DNA from 3 places in the Kitasatospora sp. NPDC085464 genome. Region 1 is predicted to be linked to each of the others. Evidence: riboswitches for the same ligand, from Rfam matches in the RefSeq annotation. Region 1 holds a riboswitch; each other region holds the start of a gene.
The links. Region 1 has a riboswitch for S-adenosylmethionine ahead of ACIGG8_RS35290 (IclR family transcriptional regulator). Riboswitches for the same ligand answer to the same signal wherever they lie in the genome.
Positions count from the first base shown of each region.

Region 1 (3,178 bases):
TGAACGGAAAACGTGCTCGCGATTGTTCACCTGGGCGGCACTTTGCCGGAGGAAACCTCGCCGGGGCGCGGGACGGGCCCCGCCGCGCCCCGGCCCGGGCCGTCAGCCGGCGGCGCGCCCGGTCCGACGGCGGCGCGGATCCCGTCGCCCAGCAGGTCCGGGGTGGTGGCCCCGGCGTCGTCGGTGACCACGACCGCCGGGACGCGGGCCTCGGGGGCGAGGCCGGAGGGGCCGGCCTCGCCGGTGCGGCGGCCGGCCACCAGGGCGGCCGTGAAGGTGCCGTACCCGACGCAGTCGCGGCCGGCGTCCCCCGCCGCTCCGCCGGCCGCAGGGCGCCGAGCGCAGGGTCCGAACTGGTCCGCACCAGCGGTGCCGAGGCCGGTCCGATCGCCCCGGTCGTCTCCCGCCGCGCAGCCGGGGCCGTGGCGCCGAGCGCGTCGAGGCGCAGCACGAGGTTGCGCGGCAGGTCGGTGCCGGGCACGCCCGGGACCGCCACCGGTCTCGGCCAGCGCCGGGGCGGTGCCGGTCGCGCTGGGCGAGCCCGGACCGCCGCCGCCCGCCGTGGCGGCGGCGGGGGACGGCGGTGCAACGCAGCCCCCGACCCCTGCACGGATGGCGTGCCGCGTTCGGTTCACCCCGTTCCCGGTGTCGCCGGCCGCCGCCTCCTCCCGGCCCGCGCAAGAGGAACGCGCGTCCGGGCAGCGCGAGGCCGAACGGCGCGAGGCCGGGCAGGCGCGGCCCGGTGAACCGGTCAGGGGTGGCGCAGGGCCTCGGTGAGCCGGTGGGCCGCCTCGACGACCGCCTGGGAGAGCTGGGCTCCGGGGTGCCTGGTGAGCCGCTCGATCGGGCCGGAGACCGACACCGCGGCCACCACCCGGTTGGAGGGGCCGCGGACGGGCGCGGACACGGAGGCGACCCCGAGTTCACGCTCGCCGATGGACTGGGCCCAGCCGCGCCTCCGGACCCCGCTCAGCGCGGTGGCGGTGAAGCGGGCGCCCTGCAGCCCGCGGTGCAGCCGCTCGGGCTCCTCCCAGGCGAGCAGGACCTGGGCGGCCGCACCGACCTTCATCGGGAGGGTGACCCCCACCGGTACGGTGTCGCGCAGGCCGGAGAGGCGCTCGGCGGCGGCCACGCAGATCCGGATCTCGCCCTGCCGGCGGTAGAGCTGGGCGCTCTCGCCGGTCACGTCGCGCAGGTGGGCGAGGACGGAGCCGGCCGCGGCCAGCAGCCGGTCCTCCCCGGCGGCCGCCGAGAGCTCGGTGAGCCGGGGCCCGAGGATGAACCGGCCCTGCATGTCCCTGGTGACCAGCCGGTGGTGTTCGAGTGCCACGGCGAGCCGGTGGGCGGTGGGCCGGGCCAGGCCGGTGGCGGTGACGAGTCCGGCCAGGGTGGCGGGACCTGCCTCCAGGGTGCCGAGGATCGAGGTGACCTTGTCGAGCACGCCGACGCCGCTCGTGTTGTCCATGGATGGGTACTCCGTCTCGAATCCCGTGAGCGGCGGGTGGGCTTCGCTCACGGGGGCTCCCGGACGGGGAGCCGGGGGGGTGGTCAGCGAGGACGGGCCGGGGAAGTCGGCCGATTGCCTGCGCCGGGCACGAGACGGGTACGCGGAAGGGCCGGGGCGGAAAGCGCCCGGGCGAAGGACAGCACAGAGAGCACCGTGTCTCCTCATCTTTCCCGCGCCACAGTGGCGACAGGCCGGAGTTGGCACTGCCCCCGCACGGCACGGCGCGTACTTCGGACGCCGGGTCGAACGGGGAGTTGCCGGGGCTTCGTAGGGCCGGTCCCTCCACCCCTCTGGATGATTCGCGAGGAACGATACAAGATGCGCCGGGCCGCCCGCCAAGCCTCCCCCTCCACTCGCCCTCCGCTCGCCCTCCACTCCCCTCCCCCGGACGCGATCGGGCCGGCCACGCGGTGGTGGCCGGCCCGGGGTTCCTACGGGCCGTCGGCCCGTCGGGTGGTCAGCTCGCCTTCTTCGTGGTGCCGACGCACAGCGCCCAGATGACGAAGGCGTCGAGCGCGATCAGGACGATGGCCCAGAGCGGGTAGTAGGGCAGCCACAGGAAGTTGGCGATCATGCTCAGGCCGGCGACGGCGACACCGACGACCCGGGCCCAGGCAGCACCGCTGAACAGCGCCACGCCCGCCAGCACCAGGACGACCCCGACGATGACGTGAATCCAGCCCCAGCCTTCGGTGTTCATCGAGTAGACGTAGTGCCGGGTGACGACGATCAGGCTGTCCTTGGTGATGGCGGCGATCCCCTGGAACACCGCCATGATGCCGCCGGCGATCATCATGACCCCGGCGAAGATGGTCCACCCGGTCGCGAAGGGACGGGGCTCGGGGGCGCGGGTGCTGGGGCCGGCCCCGGCAACACTGCTGGTCATGACATTGACTCCTTCGGTGGCAACCGCCTCTCGGGCAACGGGAGACGGGAGGGACGGGCAGCCTGGCGCAGGGGCCCGGCTGCTCGCATGACGACCGCCTGGAAGGGAACAGAAGTCCTACCTTCACGGTAGGGCCGGACTCCCGTCCTGTCGTGCGCGGACCGCGACGAGGTCACGGATCGTGACGCCGCGTCCGTCAGCGGCAGGTGCCGGCCGGTGTGGGTCCGGACGACTGGTCATGGCCACCTGCGCTGTGTGCGGGGAACGGTCGGGGAGGTCCGCGTCGCGCGGACGGGGTCACTCGCCGGTCCGGCTCCCGGCGCCGGCCTCGTCGGTACGGCTGTCGGCGTCGGCCCGTCCGGAGGCGGCGAGCAGCGCCAGGACGGCGAGCACCGCGAGCAGCACCAGCACGAGCAGCAGCACCGTCAGGACGGTCGGGTGGTTCCAGAGGGCGAACACCAGGGCGACGATCAGCACCGCCGCGAGGACGAGCCACCGGCGGTGGGCGTCGGTCCAGGTCCCGACCCGGCCGGTGTGCACGCCGTGCGCGTCGCTCCAGCCGGCGACGGAGTCGGCGACGTGGTCGGCACCGCCGCGGACGGCGCGCGGCATGCGGCCCGCACCGGAGAGGTAGGCGCCGAGCGCCACCACCACGCCCAGGACGATCGCGGTCCGCAGGCTGATCCGCAGGAAGTGCAGCAGCGTGTCGAAGACCGCGGCCGCCGCGGCCGGGGACTGCACGGCGGGCGGCAGGTGGTCCAGGTAGTAGTGGCGGGCGATCACCA
Region 1 covers NZ_JBITTM010000053.1:57,410-60,587, reverse strand. The annotation lists gene ACIGG8_RS35295 (hypothetical protein) at 27-260, opposite strand; gene ACIGG8_RS35290 (IclR family transcriptional regulator) at 752-1,465, opposite strand; SAM riboswitch class I at 1,666-1,808, opposite strand; gene ACIGG8_RS35285 (hypothetical protein) at 1,965-2,393, opposite strand; gene ACIGG8_RS35280 (hypothetical protein) at 2,691-3,178, opposite strand, start outside.

Region 2 (3,178 bases), on a different contig from region 1:
AGACGGCGTCCAGGGTCTTCAGGCCGTCGCCGGTGTTGATCGCGACGGTCTCCTTGGCCGGGTCCAGCTGCCCGGTCTCGACCAGCTTCTTCAGCACGCCGACGGTCACCCCGCCCGCGGTCTCGGCGAAGATGCCCTCGGTCCGGGCCAGCAGCCGGATCGCCGCCACGACCTCGGCGTCCGTGACGTCCTCCACCGCGCCGCCCGTGCGGCGGGCGATGTCCAGCACGTACGGGCCGTCGGCCGGGTTGCCGATCGCCAGCGACTTGGCGATGGTGTCCGGCTTGACCGGCTTGATCACGTCCCGGCCGGCCTTGAAGGCGGCCGACACCGGGGAGCAGCCCTCGGCCTGGGCGCCGAAGACCCGGTACGGCCGGTCCTCGACCAGGCCGAGCTTGATCAGCTCCTGCAGCCCCTTGTCGATCTTCGTCAGCTGGGAGCCCGAGGCGATCGGGATCACGATCTGCTCCGGCAGCCGCCAGCCGAGCTGCTCGCAGATCTCGTACGCCAGCGTCTTGGAGCCCTCGCCGTAGTACGGCCGCAGGTTGACGTTGACGAAGCCCCAGCCCTCGCCGGCCGGGTCCCCGATCAGCTCCGAGCAGAAGCGGTTCACGTCGTCGTAGTTGCCCTCGATGCCGACCAGCTCGCCGCCGTACACCCCGGCCATGACGACCTTGCCCTGCTCCAGGTCGTGCGGGATGAACACGCAGGACCGGAAGCCGGCCCGGGCGGCCGCCGCGCCCACCGCACCGGCCAGGTTGCCGGTGGAGGAGCAGGACAGCGTCGTGTAGCCGAACGCCCGCGCCGCCTCGATGGCGCAGGCCACCACGCGGTCCTTGAACGAGTGCGTCGGGTTCCCGGAGTCGTCCTTGATGTGCAGCTGCGCGGTGAAGCCGAGCTCGCGGCCCAGGTTGTCCGCCTTCACCAGCGGGGTCCAGCCCGGGTTCAGGTTGGGCTTGGACGCGACGTCGGCCGGCACCGGCAGCAGCGGCGCGTACCGCCAGACCGAAGTCGGGCCGGCCTCGATCCGCTTGCGCAGCTCCTCGGCGCCCTCGCTGCCGAACTCGTAGGCGATCTCCAGCGGGCCGAAGCACTCCAGGCACGCGAAGCTGGGACCGAGCGGGAAGCGGGTTCCACACTCCCGACAGGACAGGGCGGCGGCGGGGCCGAGGTCCACGGAAACAGGTGCGGCAGTGTCGATAGCCATGACGGCGAGGCCTCTCTCCTCATCTTCCCCGCAGCGCGGACGCGCCACAGGCCGGAATTGGCACCTGTCCCGCCGGGGCCTGTCGTCGACAGCCGCGCGAGAAGGTTGCCGGGACGTCAACGGGCCGTTCCCTCAGTCCCTCTGGATGAGCTTGTGAAATTGTGGTGGTGCTCGACGGCGACCCCGGCGTGCATGGGTCCTACCGCTGTACGAAGACTGTATCCGAAGGCGCCAATCCTGAACGGGACCGTCCGCCACGCGAGATGACCCGTCCCACCCGACCCGCCGAGGAGACTTCCGTGCCCGCCGAACCGACTCCCGAGCTCCTCCCGCAGGCGGCGTCCTGGCTGCGCCGCCGCTCCTGGAGCGCGGCCGACCGGCCGGTCGACACCCTCCTCGCGGCCAAGGAACGCACCGGCCGCACGATCAGCGTCGTCCTCCCCGCCCTGGACGAGGAGGCCACCGTCGGCGACATCGTCCGCACCGTCCGCCGCGAGCTGATGGAACGGCTCCCGCTGGTCGACGAACTCGTCGTTGTCGACTCCGGCTCCACCGACGCCACGGCCGAGGCCGCCGCCGAGGCCGGCGCCCGGGTGGAGCACCGCGACGCCATCCTGCCCCGGCTGCCCGCCGCCCCCGGCAAGGGCGAGGTGCTCTGGCGCTCGCTGCTGGTCACCCGCGGCGACATCGTCTGCTTCGTGGACGCCGACCTGCGCGAGTTCGACCCGGCCTTCGTCTCCGGCATCGTCGGGCCGCTGCTGACCGACGAGTCCATCCAGCTGGTCAAGGCCATGTACGACCGCCCCCTCGAAGTCGCACTGAGCGGCTCCGCCGCGGGGGACCGCGCCGCCGTCCTCCCGGCCGGCGGCGGCCGGGTCACCGAACTCGTCGCCCGCCCCCTCCTCAACCTGCACTGGCCGGAACTCGCCGGCTTCGTCCAGCCCCTCGGCGGCGAGTACGCGGCCCGCCGCTCACTGCTCGAACGGCTGCCCTTCCCCACCGGCTACGGCGTCGAACTCGGCCTGCTCGTCGACGCGTTGGAGCTGGTCGGCCTGGATGCCCTGGCCCAGGTGGACGTCGGCGTCCGGCACCACCGCCACCAGGACGGCCAGGCGCTCGGCCGGATGGCCGCCACCATCTACCGCACCGCGCTCGAACGCCTCGACCGCGCCCACCGGCTCAAGGCCTCCGCCGACCTGGTCCGCCCGGAGCTCACCCAGTTCGCCCGCGACCCGGAGACCCGCGCCTTCCTCGCCCACACCCACCCGGTGACCGCCCTGGAACGCCCCCCGATGCACACCGTCCCCGAATACGCCACCCACCGATGACGGGTTTGCCACGCCGGGCGCCCGGCAACATGCCAACCATGGGCGATCTCACGACCGAACGTTCGAGTGCGACCGGCACCGCCCCCGTCCTGGTGGCCTCCAACCGGGGACCGGTGTCGTTCAGCACCGCCGACGACGGCACGCTGACCCTGCGGCGCGGCGGCGGGGGCCTGGTCTCCGGCCTCTCCGCCATCGACGACCCGAACGCCGTCTGGGTCTGCGCGGCCCTCGGCGCCGCGGACCGCAGAGCCGCCGCGGAAGCCCCCGACGGCCGCCTCGACCTGGCCGGCCACGACGTCGGCGGGCAGGCCGTCCGGATGCTGGACATCGACCCCGAGACCTTCGCCCGCGCCTACAACGGCGTCGCCAACTCCACCCTCTGGTTCGTCCACCACCTGCTGTACGCGACCCCCACCGCCCCCGCCTTCGACGCCGACTTCCGCACCGAATGGGCCGCCTACCGGGCCTACAACGCGGCCTTCGCCGAGGCGCTGGCCACCGAGGCCGCCCCGAACGCCGCCGTCCTCGTCCAGGACTACCACCTGTCCCTGGCCCCGGCGCTGCTCCGCGCCGCCCGCCCCGACCTGCGGATCGGCCACTTCTCGCACACCCCCTGGGCCCCGCCCGAGTACTACCGGATGCT
Region 2 covers NZ_JBITTM010000020.1:72,758-75,935, reverse strand. The annotation lists gene thrC (threonine synthase) at 1-1,207, opposite strand, end outside; SAM riboswitch class I at 1,224-1,359, opposite strand; gene ACIGG8_RS19390 (glucosyl-3-phosphoglycerate synthase) at 1,507-2,535, shown strand; gene ACIGG8_RS19385 (trehalose-6-phosphate synthase) at 2,574-3,178, shown strand, end outside.
Region 2: it holds a riboswitch for S-adenosylmethionine, as region 1 does, so the genes downstream of both, thrC (threonine synthase) here and ACIGG8_RS35290 (IclR family transcriptional regulator) in region 1, are expected to answer to the same signal.

Region 3 (3,178 bases), on a different contig from region 1:
GCGGCCTTCGCCCTCGGCCTGGACGAGTAGCGGCGCCCGGACTCAGCCCTCCCGACGCGCCCGGGCTCAGCCCTTCCGGCGGGTGTCCGCGACGCAACGCCCGCCCTCGTTGCGGTAGTTCCACGCCGCGCCGTCCGTGACCAGCTCGCGGACGGCGGTGAGGAAGCGGTCGATGTGCTCGTCCGGGGTCCCGGCGCCGAAGCTGACCCGGATGGCGTTCAGGCTGCGCTCGCCCGGCAGCGAGGGGTCCGGAGCGCCGCAGCTGGACTCCACGGCGGTGGCCTCGTCGTCCAACAGGGTGCGCACCAGCGGGTGGGCGCAGAAGAGGCCGTCGCGTACCCCGATGCCGTACTCGGCGGACAGTGCGGCCGAGAAGTGCGAGCTGTTCCAGCCCCGGACGACGAAGGACAGCACGCCCACCCGGGCCGAGCCGGCGCCGAACAGGTTCAGCACCTTGACCTGCGGGACCTCCGCCAGCCCGGCGGTCAGCCGGTCGACCAGCTGCCGCTCACGGGCCTCCAGGGCGTCGAAGCCGGCCTCGCCCAGGGCGCGGCAGGCCGAGGCGATCGCGTAGGCGCCGATGACGTTCGGCGAGCCGGCCTCGTGCCGGGCCGGGCCGGTCTGCCACTGCACGGCCACCGAGCCGTCCGTCTCCCGGGCCACCGTGCGGGTCGCCCCGCCGCCGGCCAGGTACGGCTCGGCCGCGTCCAGCCAGTCCGCCCGGCCGGCCAGCACCCCGGCGCCGAACGGCGCGTAGATCTTGTGGCCGGAGAAGGCGATCCAGTCGACGTCCAGCTCGCGCACCGAGACCCGGTGGTGCGGGGCCAGCTGGGCGGCGTCCAGCACCACCCGGGCGCCGTGCCGGTGCGCCGTCCCGGTCAGCTCGGCGACCGGCCACAGCTCGCCGGTCACGTTGGAGGCGCCGGTGACGCAGAGCAGCTTGGGGCCCTCGGGCGCCTCGGCGAGCGCGGCGTCCAGGGCGGCCACCGCCTCGGCCCGGGAGCGCGGCGCGCGCAGGTAGGTCACGTCCAGTCCGGCGTGCGCCCAGGGCAGCAGCGAGGCGTGGTGCTCGGTCTCGAAGGCGAACACCCGGGTGCCGGCCGGCACGGCGGCGGCCAGCAGGTTGAGCGAGTCGGTGGTGGCCCGGGTGAAGACGACCTGGTCGCCCTCGCGCAGGTCGAGGAACTCGGCGACGGTGCGTCGGCTCTGCTCGAAGAGGTCGGTGGACAGCTGCGAGAGGTACCCGGCGCCGCGGTGCACGCTGCCGTAGTACGGCGCGTAGGCGGCGACGTCGTCCCAGACCCGCTGCAGTGCCGGCGCGCTGGCCGCGTAGTCGAGCGCCGCGTAGCCGACCTTCTCACCGCTGGCGAGCGGGACCTGGACGTCGGAGCCGAGCACGGCGAGCGGGGCGGTGGTCTCGGTGGCGAGAGAGGACATGAGGATGCACTCCTTCAGGGGCCTGGGACCCCGGGAGTGCCACTCGTCGGGTGTCCGCGCTTGTCGCACGGACGGTTTGCCGTGGCGACCCGGTCCTCACCCAGGGCACCCCGCCACGGACGGAGGGTTGCCGGACAGCAAGCTGGGGCTTGACGCTGTCACTCATGACCTGGCGCCGACTCTAGGGTCGCGTCCGGCGGGCGGTCAAACGGGCATCCACCATCCGGACAGCCGGGGAGCCCGCGCCGGAGTTTCCGGCACGGGCTCCCAACCACCGCTTCAGCTACGGCTGGTGGCCTCCGACCAGCGCCGCAGCAGCTCCTGTGCGACGCCGGAGTCGATGGCCTCCGCCGCCCGCGCCATGCCCGCCGCGAGCTGCTCGGCCAGCGGCGCGTCGCCCAGGTCGAGCGCGACCAGCGCCGCCGCCGTGTTCAGCAGGACGGCGTCCCGCACCGGCCCGCGCTCGCCCGCCAGCAGACGGCGCGCGACCTCCGCGTTGTACGCCGGGTCCCCGCCGCGCAGCGACTCGATGCCGACCAGCTCGATGCCGACCTCCCGCGGGTCGAAGGAGGTCTCGGTGACCACCCCGTCGCGCACCACCCACACCCGTGAGGTGGTGGTGATGGTCAGTTCGTCCAGCCCGTCGTCGCCGCGGAAGACCAGCGCCGTCGAGCCGCGCCGGGCGAGCACCCCGGCGATCAGCCCGGACAGCCGGGTGTCGAAGCAGCCGATGGCGTGGGAGGTGACCTTGGCCGGGTTGGTCAGCGGGCCGAGGATGTTGAAGGCGGTCGGCACCCCGAGGTCGCGCCGCGCGGTGGCGGCGTGCCGCATCGAGGGGTGGAACTTCGCGGCGAAGCAGAAGGTGAGGCCGACCTCCTCGGCCACCTCGGCGACCCGCCGGGCGGAGAGGTCCAGCGCCACCCCGAGCTTCTCCAGCACGTCCGAGGACCCGGTGGAGGAGGAGGCGGCCCGGTTGCCGTGCTTGACCACCTTGGCACCGGCCGCCGCCGCGACGATCGCCGACATCGTGGAGATGTTGACGGTCTTCGCCCGGTCGCCGCCGGTGCCGACGATGTCCACCGCCGGGCCGGCGATGTCCAGCGGCTCGGCGTGCGCGTACATCGCGTCCACCAGACCGGTGACCTCGTCGACCGTCTCGCCCTTGGACCGCAGCGCGATCATGAAGCCGGCCACCTGGGCGGGGGAGGCCTCGCCGCTCATGATCCGGTCCATCGCCCACGCGGTGGACGAGCGGTCGAGGTCCTCCCCCTTCAACAGGGCCGTCAGGAGATCCGGCCAGGAGCGGACCACCTGCGCGGGGTCGCTACCGCCGTTCGCAGGGTTCACGTTCACCATGGCTGACTCCAGCTGTCGTCTGTCCCCCCGCTCCGGGGGGCGTCCGTACGGATGGAGCCAGCCTATCGAGCGGCGGGGCCCCCAGGGCCCCGTCTTCTCCAGTACTGAGACGCCGCCGCTCAGCGGGCGGCCGGCGCCCGCCTGGCCAGCCGGGCCCGCAGCAGGGTGGCGACCGCCTCGGCCAGCGCCACCGGGTCCACCGGGTGGGAGATCGCGGCGTCGGCCCGGCTCCAGGCGGCGAGCCAGGAGTCCTGCGGCCGGCCGATCAGCACCAGCACCGGCGGGCAGCCGTAGATCTCGTCCTTCAGCTGGCGCCCGAGCCCCAGCCCGCCGGCCGGGACCGCCTCGCCGTCCAGCACGCAGAGGTCCACGCCGCCCTTCTCCA
Region 3 covers NZ_JBITTM010000012.1:124,618-127,795, forward strand. The annotation lists gene ACIGG8_RS13110 (Lrp/AsnC family transcriptional regulator) at 1-30, shown strand, start outside; gene ACIGG8_RS13115 (aminotransferase class V-fold PLP-dependent enzyme) at 67-1,437, opposite strand; SAM riboswitch class IV at 1,489-1,607, opposite strand; gene trpD (anthranilate phosphoribosyltransferase) at 1,717-2,793, opposite strand; gene ACIGG8_RS13125 (hypothetical protein) at 2,913-3,178, opposite strand, start outside.
Region 3: it holds a riboswitch for S-adenosylmethionine, as region 1 does, so the genes downstream of both, ACIGG8_RS13115 (aminotransferase class V-fold PLP-dependent enzyme) here and ACIGG8_RS35290 (IclR family transcriptional regulator) in region 1, are expected to answer to the same signal.